Regions from separate parts of the Streptococcus halichoeri genome, predicted to be linked through region 2. Evidence: predicted binding sites of a transcription regulator. Region 2 holds the regulator's gene; each other region holds the start of a gene.
The links. The regulator Rex, encoded in region 2, represses fermentation and respiration genes when NADH is low (regulators of the CRP and FNR family bind a similar motif). The targets are predictions, from matches to a motif close to TTGTGAANTANTTCACAA.

Region 1 (4,255 bases), 580 kb from region 2:
GTAATCCGACTTCACCTGAATAGTTTTGCATGTTAAAGACCTCCTTTTTGTCTTGTCTACTTTATTGATGCACTTGTATAATAACATACATGTTGGAATTTGTAAACGCTTTTATAAAAAAGAAAGCGGTTAATTTTTTTGCTTGCTTTTTTGAAACCATTCCATTAAACTAACTAATAGACAGGAGAGCCCCATGCCTAATAATGCCTTAAATCATAAACTAAAAAAACTAAAACATGTCCAGGTCTACAATAAGATTTTTAAGATGATCCAAGATGGCACCTATTCTCCCGGAATGCAGTTACCTTCTGAGCCAGAATTAGCTGAGCAATTAAACGTTAGTCGGGCTACTCTTCGTAAATCCTTAGCCCTACTACAAGAGGACCATCTAGTGATTAACAAACGTGGAAAGGGAAATTTTATTCGAGAAATTCCTGACAATTTGTCTAAAATCGGCTATGAAAATAGACAACACCCGATCAAAGCTTGTCTAACAGCAGAGATTAAAGAGGTCGAATTGGAATTTCGCATTGAAGTCCCTGCCGATGCTATCCTTGCTTCACTCAAGCAAGAAACACCTGTTGTCGTTATTTCTGACCGTTGGTATCACACTGAGGATGGGCCACGTGCTTATACCCTTTCCTTTATTCCAATCGAAGTCATCTCAAAATACCATATTTCTCTCAACAAGCCTGATCAACTGCTAGATTTTCTGGAGCAGCAGATTTATCAAAGGGAGGTCGCTGATTTTTCCCAGAGCCTCTTTGATTACACCCGCGCAGGGAATTTTTCGGCAACCAAGTACATTTTATCTGAGGATGAGCAGTTTATCCTCATTCAAGAAAATATCTACCAGCAAGAACAATTACTAGTTTGCAACAAGCATTATCTACCTCTGAACCAATTTGAACTTTTTATCCAATCACAATCCATGCCTTAGGCTAGCTGACTGACGTAGCAAGCGGCTCGGTCTCATTGGGCGAATCTAACAATGACTGAGCTTAAGAATGCTGAAGTAAGTTAGTTTCTGGCAGAAGTTTGTGACTGATAGCAACGATTTTTTAACAATGACTGAGCGGTTTGCTGTGGTCATTTTTTGGTGTTTGAGGAGCAAGCCTGGGCAGGCGGCCAAGCTGACCAGCCCAGCTCCTACTATTGTGATTATTGCCTGGGATTAGGTGCAAAGCAAGTGTCGTATAAAAGCGCAAAAGAAACAAACAGGCCGCAGTGGGAGGTTCTGCGTCTTTTTTGCTACAAAGCTAATTGTCTGCTACAAAAAAGAGGGATAAGATAAAGCGGCTGCCTATGTTTAGGCACCATAAAAAGGCTTAACAAAACGTTAAACCTTACTTTTTAATTATTGAGCAGTTTGCTTAAGCTTTGTTTGCTGAACCAAAGACATTGATACGTTCTTCAACAGCTTCTTGGATAGCTTTAACACCTGGTGCCAAGAATTTACGTGGGTCAAATAATTTCTTACCATCGTACTCTGCTTCGTTTGCGTCATAGTTACGAGCAAATTCGCGTGTTGCGTTAGAGAACGCGATTTGGCATTCTGTGTTAACGTTAACTTTAGCCACACCAAGTTTGATAGCTGCTTGGATTTGATCATCAGGAATTCCTGATCCACCGTGTAAAACGATTGGGAAGCCTGGCACAGCAGCAGTTAGTTTTTCTAAGTGTTCAAGGTTAAGACCTTCCCAGTTTGCTGGGTATGGACCGTGGATGTTACCAATACCAGCAGCCAAGAAGTCAACACCTGCTGCTACCATTGCTTTAGCGTCTTCGATTGGTGCAAGTTCACCAGCACCGATGATTCCGTCTTCTTCGCCACCGATGGTACCCACTTCAGCTTCGACAGAAATACCTTTAGCATGTGCTTTTTCAACAACTTGGCGTGCTTTTTCAAGGTTTTCTTCAAGTGGAAGATGAGAACCATCAAACATAACTGAAGTGTAACCAACTTCGATACATTCTAAAGCGTCATCGTAGTGTCCATGGTCAAGGTGAATAGCTACAGGAACTGTAATGCCCATTGATTCCACTAATGATTCAATCAACACTTTACAGACTTTGTAACCACCCATGTATTTCGCAGCACCCATTGATGTTTGGATAAGAATTGGAGCTTTTTTAGCTTCTGCCGCACGTAAGATAGCTTGCGTCCATTCTAAGTTATTTGTGTTAAATCCACCCACAGCGTAGCCGTTTTCACGAGCTGCTTGAACAAATTTTTCTGCTGAAACGATTGCCATTTATTAGGCCTCCTCTTATTTTTCGGGTTATTCCCGTTTACATTGTTCATTCTAGCACAATTAAGGAAAAAATTCTAGCCCTTGGCTATGATAAAGCGTTTTCCAACTGCTTTAGTCGGTAGCTTTGAGAGCAAAAAAAATGAGCCCTTAGGCTCATCACTGATGCGGAGAGTGGGACTTGAACCCACACGATCTAAAGCGATCACAGGATCCTTAGTCCTGCGCGTCTGCCAATTCCGCCATCCCCGCTACTCAGTAGCAACATAAAATATTATAGCAAGTAGCAGGGGGACTTGTCAAGAGTTATTGGTGATATTTCTGTAAAAATCTTGCAATCTGTTCTTCATAGGCAGAAGGATTGGTCTTATAGGATTGAGCATGCTTGGCACCCTTAACCAGATACAGAGCTTTAGGGCCTTTGGTGGCATGGTAATTGTCATAGACCATCGCGGTTGGTACAAACTTATCCTGGTCACCATGAATAAACAGAACAGGGCGTTTATTTTTTTGCAGCTGCTTGATGGCGCTGGCTTCTTGGTAAGAAAAACCGGCTTTTAACTTAGATAGAGCTGAAACTTGATAGAGAATAGGAAAAGCAGAGAGGTTATACATGGCTTTTGCTTGGTATTTCAACTCTGCCCAAACACTGCTATAGCCACAATCTTCAATGATGCTAGAAACCTGATGAGGCACCTCTTCACCACTGGCCATCATGACGGTTGCTGCGCCCATTGATAAACCAAACCAGGTCATATCAGTCTTTGGATTTTCCGCAAGAAGGATCTGGGTCCATTTGATCAGGTTGAGGCGATCTTGCCAGCCATAACCAATAATCTGCCCTTGGCTTTCCCCATGGGCTTGATTATCCGGCATCAGAACATTATAGCCTAGGTTGTGAAACAACATGGCATAAGGCTTCATATTGGCTTTGCTATTGGCGAAGCCATGAACCACTATTGCCGTCTTATCTGATGGTTTTGCGGCAGGCAGGTACCAAGCCACCTGTTTGATGTTGGCGCGCGTCATCGTTTTCTTTTGAACGGTTAAGCGATCAAAAGCCTGTTCTGAGGCATACAAGGGATCAGAGGGCTTGCGTTTGCCATTGTCAATAAAGCTTTTTTCTGCTCTTACTTGGGCGACGTGAAAAAAATAAAAGCTAGCGCCCACACTGACAAGGGTTAAGGCGAGTAAAAGAAGGCCTAAGTACTTTGATAATCGAACTATTTTCATACTAACTAGTTTACCTTATTTTTCGCAAAAAGGAAAGGCTTTACCTCTCCTTTGTTTTTTTATAAGAGTGCACTACTCATAATCGGCACCACTACGGTAACAATAACCCCAACAATAACTAAGGCAATTGACCCCATGGATTCTTCCACTTGGCCAAAATCTTTTGCTGCTGAAACGCCAAGGGCATGTCCGGCAGTTCCTAAGGCTAGGCCACGGGCAATCGGGTCGTCAATCTTAAACCAGCGAATAAAAGGTTTGGCTAGCGCATAGATGATGACACCATTTAAAATACATGCTAAAGAAGTTAATTCTGGTGAGCCACCCAAGGCCTTAGAAGTCGGCATAGCTATTGCTGTAGTGGCAGCTTGAGGCAGCATCGAAGCAGTGATAACCTTGCCTAACTGAAGGAGACTAGCAATCAGATAAATACCATAGACGGCTACAATACTACCTAGTGCAATACCGCCTAAGATATGCACCCAGTATTTTTTTAAAACCTCGCGTTTACGGTAAAGGGGAATTGCAAAGCAGATCGTAGCAGGTTCTAAAAAGAAGCTAATAATTTGCCCGCCTTTGTTGTAAGTAGCAAAGCTTAGGCCAGTGGCCTTTAGAGTCAAAATACCAAGCACCATCGCCACAAATAAGGGTGCAAATAAGAAGAAGCCATTTGTTTTCTTAAATAAAATTTGACCGAGATAAAAGGTTCCAATTGACAGGAGGACACCAAACATCGGTGTGGTTTTTAATAATTCCATAAAGGCTGACATTAT
Region 2 (4,255 bases):
AACAAGGAAGTCAAGCACCTGGTGAATTACTTGGGGACAGATAAAGAACTCATTTCGCGTTTAAATCACTATGGTCAACAAGTCTTAAGTCAACTTCTTGGTGTTTTGACTAATCTGTTAACCTCTATGTCAACGATTGCAGCGACCATTTTAAATCTCTTCATTAGCTTAATTTTTTCCATCTATGTCTTAGCAAGTAAGGAAAAATTAGGCTTGCAGGGTAAGCTATTGGTGGATACGTATTTAGGCAGACACGCCAAAACTTTTAATAATGTTCGGTTGATTCTGCATCATCGCTTTTACCATTTCTTTGTTGGGCAAACCATTGAAGCAATGATTTTGGGGAGTTTAACAGCGCTTGGCATGCTAATTTTTCAATTTCCCTATGCAGCAACAGTGGGAGTATTGGTTGCTTTTACCGCCCTTATTCCGGTAATTGGTGCTTATATTGGCTTGGTTGTTGGCTTTGTCCTCATTGCCACACAGTCCGTCTCAGATGCTTGTCTATTTGTGGTTTTTCTTGTTGTCTTACAACAGTTTGAGGGGAATCTCATTTATCCAAAGGTTGTCGGCGGATCAATCGGATTACCAGGTATGTGGGTACTCTTAGCCGTTACACTAGGCGGAGCCCTGGGAGGAATATTAGGCATTTTGTTAGCCGTGCCTTTAGCTGCCACTTTTTACCAATTGATCAAGGACTATACTGTTTATAGGCATCAGCAGAAAAAGAACAGTCACACCAACTAATTCAGATGTCAGCAGGACTACAACAAAAAGGAAGCAAAACCGATAGGATAACATCGGCTTTGCTTCCTTTTTTATTGAGCAATTTCGAATGAATAAGTGGAGGTATTTCAATGTATTCAATAAAACAAGGAACGAATTCTTTATTACCTAGGGAAAAATTACTGCAATTTGGCTCGGAGAGTTTAAGCAATCAAGAATTATTAGCCATTTTTCTTAGAACTGGGAAAAAAAACAAGCATGTTATGGAATTGTCAGCCTATCTCTTATCTGAACTAGATAGTTTGGCTGATTTTAAAAATCGTTCATTGCAGGAATTACAAAATTTATCTGGTCTGGGAAAGGTCAAAGCAATTGAAATTAAAGCGATGATTGAATTAGGCTTACGAATCCAGCAATCAGTTGATAAAGACCAAAATCAACTTCTATCTAGTTATCAAGTCGCCCAAAAAATGATGTTTGTACTTGGTGATAAGCGTCAGGAACATTTGGTAGCCATTTATTTAGATACCCAAAATCGCATTATTGAAGAAAAAACCATTTTTATTGGCAGTGTCCGGCGTTCAATTGCAGAGCCTCGAGAAATTTTGCATTATGCCTGCAGAAATATGGCTACAAGCATCATTATTGTGCATAACCATCCATCTGGTGTTACCGAACCCAGTGAAAATGATTGGCAGTTCACTCAAAGAATAAGACAATCATGTGAACATCTAGGAATTACCTGTTTAGATCATATTATTGTTTCACGAACTTCTTATTATAGCTTTCGTGAAAAAACGGATATTTTATAGGAAAAGCCATAGTGTCATAAAATAGGGAAGAGCACCTGCGGCAGCTTTTATGACACTCTTAAGCTTACAAAAAAACCAGTCACACAAAAAACAGGAGTAGAATGAACTTACCTAGCACCAGTCACGTGACGTATTGCTTTAGGTACTTTTTTTCGAATTTCCTGTTATTTCCCTGACTGGTGGAGTAAATCAATTGTTTGATTAACGATTTTGATGCATAAAGTACAGCAGTGTTTGCAGTTCACTGGTTAAATCCACATATTGTACAATCACATCTTTTGGAACATTAAGATGAACTGGCGAGAAGCTAAGAATTCCTTTGATGCCAGCTTGGACCAATTGATCAGCTACATCTTGTGCTTCGGTACTTGGAACTGTTAAAATGGCAGTTTCAATTCCGGATTCTTGAATGTGTGTGTCGACACTTGTGATAGCATAAATCGGAATACCATCATCTGTTTTTGTTCCAACTAGAGGATTACTTTCTAGATCAAATCCCATCACGATTTGCATTTTATTGCGATCATGAAAACGGTAGCGTAAAAGAGCTCGACCGATGTTACCACAACCCACAAGTAATACATTGGTTGTGGAATGATCATTTAAAAGATCGGCAAAGAAGTTCATTAATTTGGTCACGTCATAACCAAATCCTCGGCGCCCCAATTCCCCAAAATAGGAAAAATCACGGCGTACCGTAGCAGAATCAATGCCCATAGCATCTGCAATTTGTTTTGAACTCGCTTTTTCAACTTGATCAGCATGAAAACGTTTAAAAATACGGTAATATAAAGACAAGCGCTTAGCCGTTGCCTTGGGTATAGATTTATCAATAACCACCTTGTTAGCTCCTTTTTGTTCATTATTCAGTCATTATCTAGCACTATTGTATCAAAAAGTTTGTGAAAGATGCAACAGCTAGACAATTTTTACTGGAAAAACACCCAGCAACAAAAAAACCAATAGTCCAAAACTATTGGTCACAAGTAAGTGCCCTCTGATAACGTTTAAAAACTCACTACCCTATACTAACTATCTTGAAATAACTATTTTGAGTAAGAAATAGTATCACTGTTAGACTTAGTATTTTGCCCTGCTTTGGTCAAGTTTAGATGACAAAAGCAGTAGCAATGAGAAAACTTTCAATCCTTGTTACATAGTCATAAGGAGTGGGATAAATTTTTTAAGAAATGTCATTACACTTGAGGGTGTTTCGTAAAAATCTGACGTTCTACTAAACTATCCATCAAAAAATAGAATTTATCTTGTAGGATATGGTGTTGCTCTGCTTTAAAAATATTAACCAAGCGCAAGCCGCTCTGATCAGTAATAGCCAATTTGAAGCCGTTCAACTCTTTGTTGATTGTAATTTTAAGGGGGAAACCCTCACCAGAATTAGGTATTTCTTCTAAGAGTCGGGTGAGTTCGTAATTCCCAATTTTATTTTGGATAAACGTATTATCTCGGAGGGTGTATTTTTTTACCGAAGGATTAAGCTTATAGCTGTAACGACAATCTTTTAAAGCGATTTCTTTTTCAAATGCCATGAGAAACGGATTAACCTTTCACTATTTTTTTTAATTCATGTGCTAAGATCTGTACTTCCTTTGTGGTGTTCAGATCGGAAAAACTAATACGAATAGATTCTCGTAAACGATTCGAGTCAGGACCGTAAAGAGCAGCTAATACATGACTTGGATCAACTGTGCCCGCGGTGCAGGCTGATCCTGTTGAGATAGCGATACCAGCTAAATCAAGCTGAGTGAGAATGGTGCCATTCACTAATCCTTTGAATCCTAAATTAAGAACGTGTGGAAGACGTTTATCTGAACCATTAACATAATAGGGAAGTCCAGCCAGCTGATCTAAGAGAAGGCTGTTTAGGGCTGTGACTTTTTCCCAGTTTTGTTCCATTTGGCGGTAGGCATCTTGTAAAGCTTGGGCCATGCCAATAATGCCAATCATGTTTTCAGTACCGGAACGCCGTTTTTCTTCTTGATCACCGCCATGCAATAAGGGATCCCAGATTAGATGATGGCTGTATAGAAAACCAACACCTTTTGGTCCATGAAATTTATGAGCGGAGGCTGAAAGCATGTCAATACCACTGTCTGCTAAATTGATTTTTGCTTTTCCAATGATTTGAACAGCATCAACGTGAAACACAGCTTGGTGGTTTTTGAGCAGCTGACCTACTTCATAAATAGGTAATAAATCACCAGTTTCATTGTTTGCGGCCATCATTGATACTAAAATGGTGTCTGGGCGTAGTGCTTCCTCAACTTGCTGTACCGAAATGGTGCCCTTTTGAGGCTCTAGATAAGTTATGTCAAATCCAAACTGCTCTTCTAGATAGGCCATGGTATGCAAAACAGCATGGTGTTCAATACTTGTCGTAATTAAATGACGCCCTTGTTTTTGGTGGGCTAAAGCATAGCCTTTGATTGCTGCATTATCACTTTCGGTTCCACCAGCTGTAAAGATCAGATCACGTGAGGCAACGCCTAATAAATCAGCAATGGTTTGTCTAGCCTCTCGTAGTAATTTATGAGCCTTTCGACCATAAGAATGAATACTTGAGGGATTACCAAAAGATGACATCATATAATTATTAATCGCAGTGATAACAGATTCAGTCATAGGGGTGGTTGCAGCATTGTCAAGGTAAATCATATTTATTAACTTTCTTCGGGTGTGAAAGAAAAGAGGGGACTAAG
Region 3 (4,255 bases), 690 kb from region 2:
GAAAAGGTAGAGGCTGGGACAAATGTCCACAGCCTCCTAAGATGTTATTTACCTGTAAGAGCTTGTGCGCTATCATCCATAGAAAGGACTTCGTGGAAGACGCGGTGTGTTAATTCGGTTTTTTGTTCAGGAGTGAGGTATTTAGTGTTGACACAGTAACCAGAGATACGTACGATAACGTCTTCGCCGTTCATGATCTTGTCATAAACATCTTTAAGGTCCATGACATTGAGGTTGACGTGTTGACCACCATTTTCAAAGTAACCATCAAGGATTGTTACCAAGTTATCTACTTGTTCATCAAAGGTTTTACCTAAAGCACGAGGAGAAACTTGGGTGGTTAAGGAAATACCATCTGCAGCATAGCCAAAGTCAAGACTAGCAAGGGAATTGAGGTTTTGTAACCAACCACCACGTGCCTTGTTGGAAGGGTTTGCCCCTGGTGAGAAGAATTCAAGTTTAGATAAGTTGGTTGTACCATCTTCGTTAAGGAAGACACCTTTGTGAACAGGTGAGTTACCAGTTTGTTTAGAATAAGCGACATTAGAAGTAATGGTAAGCAGTGAAACGGTTGCTTCAGCATTCTTGTAGAGTTTGTGGCTACGAAGACGATTCGTGTAAGCTTCGATTAACCATTCAGCCAATTCATTTGAACGAGGGTCATCTTCACCCCACCGAGGGAAGTCACCTGTGGTTTCGTAGTCATAGATATAGCCATCTTCATCACGGATTGGTTTAACAGTAGCGTATTTAATCGCTGAGAGGGTATCAACAGTGTTTGCAAAACCACAGATACCAAAGCCCATGTTTGCTCGTTGTTGTGATGGCAAAAAGGCCATTTGGACAGCTTCGTAGTTGTATTTATCAGTCATATAGTGAATGATATTTAAGGCATCTACATAAGTATCAGTCAACCAATCAAGCGATTTTTCAAAGTTAGCTTTAACAGTGTCAAAATCAAGAATCTCATCAGTGACAGGTTCAATATCAAAGACTTTATAGTCTTTATGAACATCGTCATAACCCCCATTAAGACCTGTAAGTAGAGCCTTAAGCACATTTACCCGAGCACCAAAGTATTGAATGTTGTGGCGTTGTTCTTCGTTTTCAGGATCAAGTGGTGACACACAACATGAAATACAAGACATTTCGCCATAGCCGTCTTTAGCCATTGTGGTTACCCCTTCGTACTGGATAGAAGAGTGTTTGTGACTCATAGTCATACAATAACGGCGGAAGGCATATGGTAATTTATCAGTCCAAAGGACGGTTAAGTTTGGTTCTGGTGCGTTACCAATGTTATCAAGGGTGTTTAAGAAACGGTAGTCCATCTTGGTAACACGGTGGCGGCCATCATTTCCCATACCAGCCATAGAAGTGGTGATAAAGGTTGGGTCACCAGAGTAGAGTTCATCATAAGCTTTGGTCCGTGCAAATTTCACTGTCCGTAATTTAAGGACGAAATCATCAACAAATTCTTGGATTTCTGATTCTGTGAAGGTGCCGCGGGCAAGGTCACGTTCAGCGAAGATATCAAGGACGATTGGCACCCGACCAAGGGAAGTTGCAGCGCCATTAATCACGCGACAAACAGCCATAAAGGCAATGTTGACCCATTGGATAGCTTCTTTGACGTTTTCAGCTGGTCTACGTACGTCAAAGCCATATAAATCACCAAGTTTTGCGACTTCACCAAGAGCTTGGTATTGGAGGTTGATTTCTTCACGCAAGCGAATGGATTCTTCATCAATTTCAGTAATCGCATTCCAGTCGTTGACCTTTTCTTGCATCAAGTAGTCTGCACCGTAAAGGGCAAGACGCGCATATACACCAATAATACGGCCCCGCGAGTAAGCATCTGGTAGACCGGTTACCGTATGAGCGTGGCGAGCACGACGAATATTTGAGGTGTAGGCACGGAAAATACCATCATTAACAGTGGTTACATATTTGGTGAAGATTTCGTGCACATCTTGGTCTGGCTCATAACCATTTTCTTTAAGTGTTGTTTCTGCCATCCGGATCCCACCTTTTGGCATGAAGTTCAATTTGAACAGTTCATCATTTTGGATACCGTAGATTAGCTCATTTTCTTTGTCAATGTAGCCTGCTGGGATGTCAGCAATAGAAGTTGGCCGTGTATCATAAGGGAAGCGGCTGGCTTCATATTGGGCTTTAGTATCTTCGATAATTTTTTTGATGTTTAAGGAACGTTGTGTAGGACCGGCAAGGAAACTTTCATCGCCATCATAAGGGGTGTAGTTAGCTTGCACAAAGCGTGAAACGCTAGCTCTTTCTTTCCAGTCAGTACCCTTGAAGCCTTCCCAAGCTTTCTCAAAAACATCTGTGTTTGTTTTTACAGTTGCCATAATCTCTCTCCTTATATTGGTGGTAACAAGACCATCTGTTGTCATTACACCTATAGTGTATCACAGGTAAAGCGTTTTCCCAAGCATATTTCTTGACAAGCATGAGATTCTTTTATATTACAGACTTTTAAAACAGATGTGAACTGTATCATAAGATCCTTTCTTGGCCATGCTGTGTTAAAAGGGTATAATAATAGAGAGAGGGAGGCTGGTATGTTAGTATTTCCATTATTAAATGACACATCACGCAAGATTATCCATATTGATATGGATGCCTTTTTTGCCTCTGTTGAAGAACGCGATCAGCCAGCCTTAAAAGGGCATCCCTTGATTATCGGTCGTGATCCACGTGAAAGCGGCGGGCGCGGGGTCGTGTCAACCTGCAATTATGAAGCTCGAAAATATGGCATTCACTCTGCTATGAGCTCAAAAGAAGCCTTTGAACGTTGTCCGCAGGCTACCTTTATTTCCGGGAATTATGACAAGTACCGCGCTGTAGGTTTGCAAGTAAGAGCGATTTTCAAACGCTATACTGATCTGGTGGAGCCTGTATCCATTGATGAAGCTTACTTGGATGTTACTGAGAATAAACTAGGGCTAAAATCAGCTATTAAAATAGCAAAGCTGATTCAGGTGGCGATTTGGGAGGAACTTGGCTTGACCTGTTCAGCCGGCGTTTCCTATAATAAATTTCTGGCCAAATTAGCTAGTGATTATGATAAACCACATGGCTTGACCCTGATTTTACCAGAAGATGCTCTGCCCTTTCTAAGTAAGCTCCCCATTGAAAAGTTTCATGGAGTCGGGCAAAAATCAGTGGCAAAATTGCATGAAATGGGTGTTTATACGGGTAAGGATTTACTTGCAATTCCTGAGACAACACTAATAGATCGCTTTGGGCGTTTTGGCTTTGATCTTTATCGAAAGGCGCGAGGCATCAGTTACGCTCAGGTCAAGCCCAATCGGATTCGAAAGTCAATCGGTAGTGAGCGGACCTATGGTAAGCTTTTGTATGCTGATGCTGATATTGCCTTAGAGATCAGCAAAAATGCCAATAAGGTTGCAGCAGTCTTAAAAGAGCAGCATAAGCGGGGAAAGACGATTGTCCTAAAGGTTCGCTATGGTGATTTTTCCACGCTAACCAAGCGCATAACACTAGAAGAGAGCACCCAAGACACAGATAAAATTGAACAAGTCGCGCAAGCCATTTACCAAAGCCTTGATGAAACTAAAAAAGGTATCCGTTTGCTCGGGGTGACCATCACTAATCTCGAAGAGGCGATAGAAGCAATCCGATTGGAATTATAAAAAGGATACCCGACAAACGTAGGTATCCTTTAGTCTTAGAGCTAAGATTGAAGAAGAGCTGTCCTTTTTCTAAGGCAGCTCTTTTAGGATTAAGCTTCTGAGGCTTGTTCTGGTTTATGATTTAGAGTCTTGGCTTTGCTGTAAGAAAAATAATAGAGCGCGACAAAGGCCAATTGGATGAGATAGCCAATCAAAGCTGCTGGTTTAAATGCTTGTCCAGAAGCCAGCGTTGAAATAAGATTAATAGCTACCAGGCCAAAACCAAGGTAATAGGGCAGGTAAATGAGCTCACTATTTTTCTTGAGACGTGATAGGTTGCGAGCCGCAAAAACAATAATGGCAATCATCAAGGCCAAGGACACAACTGTAATAAAAATAGTAAAGGGACTCGTGCTTTGTTGGATGGCTGCGACCTGCTCAGCGCTCATCTGACTGGTGTCAAGCTCGCCACTCGTTTTTAAGAAAATGATGGAAATCAATCCCAAAAAGGTCAAAGCCGTAAAAATGCTCTCAAGGGTAATAATAACCAGATTTAGAGAGCGAAACGACTGGCGAACTTTTTCGTATGAAATCATAAT

Region 1: a site for Rex is predicted at 2,298-2,315, ahead of K5J94_RS04005 (class II fructose-bisphosphate aldolase). Genes of this name have one in related genera too.
Region 3: a site for Rex is predicted at 2,506-2,523, ahead of pflB (formate C-acetyltransferase). Genes of this name have one in related genera too.

Annotation. Positions count from the first base shown of each region.
Region 1 covers NZ_CP081502.1:823,202-827,456, reverse strand. Annotated here, with positions in the region: gene udp (uridine phosphorylase) at 1-31, opposite strand, end outside; gene K5J94_RS04010 (GntR family transcriptional regulator) at 194-940, shown strand; gene K5J94_RS04005 (class II fructose-bisphosphate aldolase) at 1,374-2,255, opposite strand; tRNA gene K5J94_RS04000 (tRNA-Leu) at 2,419-2,504, opposite strand; gene K5J94_RS03995 (alpha/beta hydrolase) at 2,559-3,485, opposite strand; gene lrgB (antiholin-like protein LrgB) at 3,545-4,252, opposite strand.
Region 2 covers NZ_CP081502.1:1,401,838-1,406,092, forward strand. Annotated here, with positions in the region: gene K5J94_RS06685 (AI-2E family transporter) at 1-747, shown strand, start outside; gene radC (RadC family protein) at 858-1,538, shown strand; gene K5J94_RS06695 (redox-sensing transcriptional repressor Rex) at 1,740-2,378, opposite strand; gene K5J94_RS06700 (DUF1831 domain-containing protein) at 2,735-3,085, opposite strand; gene K5J94_RS06705 (cysteine desulfurase family protein) at 3,096-4,211, opposite strand; gene K5J94_RS06710 (ribose-phosphate diphosphokinase) at 4,217-4,255, opposite strand, start outside.
Region 3 covers NZ_CP081502.1:713,021-717,275, forward strand. Annotated here, with positions in the region: gene pflB (formate C-acetyltransferase) at 45-2,369, opposite strand; gene dinB (DNA polymerase IV) at 2,583-3,677, shown strand; gene K5J94_RS03555 (hypothetical protein) at 3,767-4,252, opposite strand.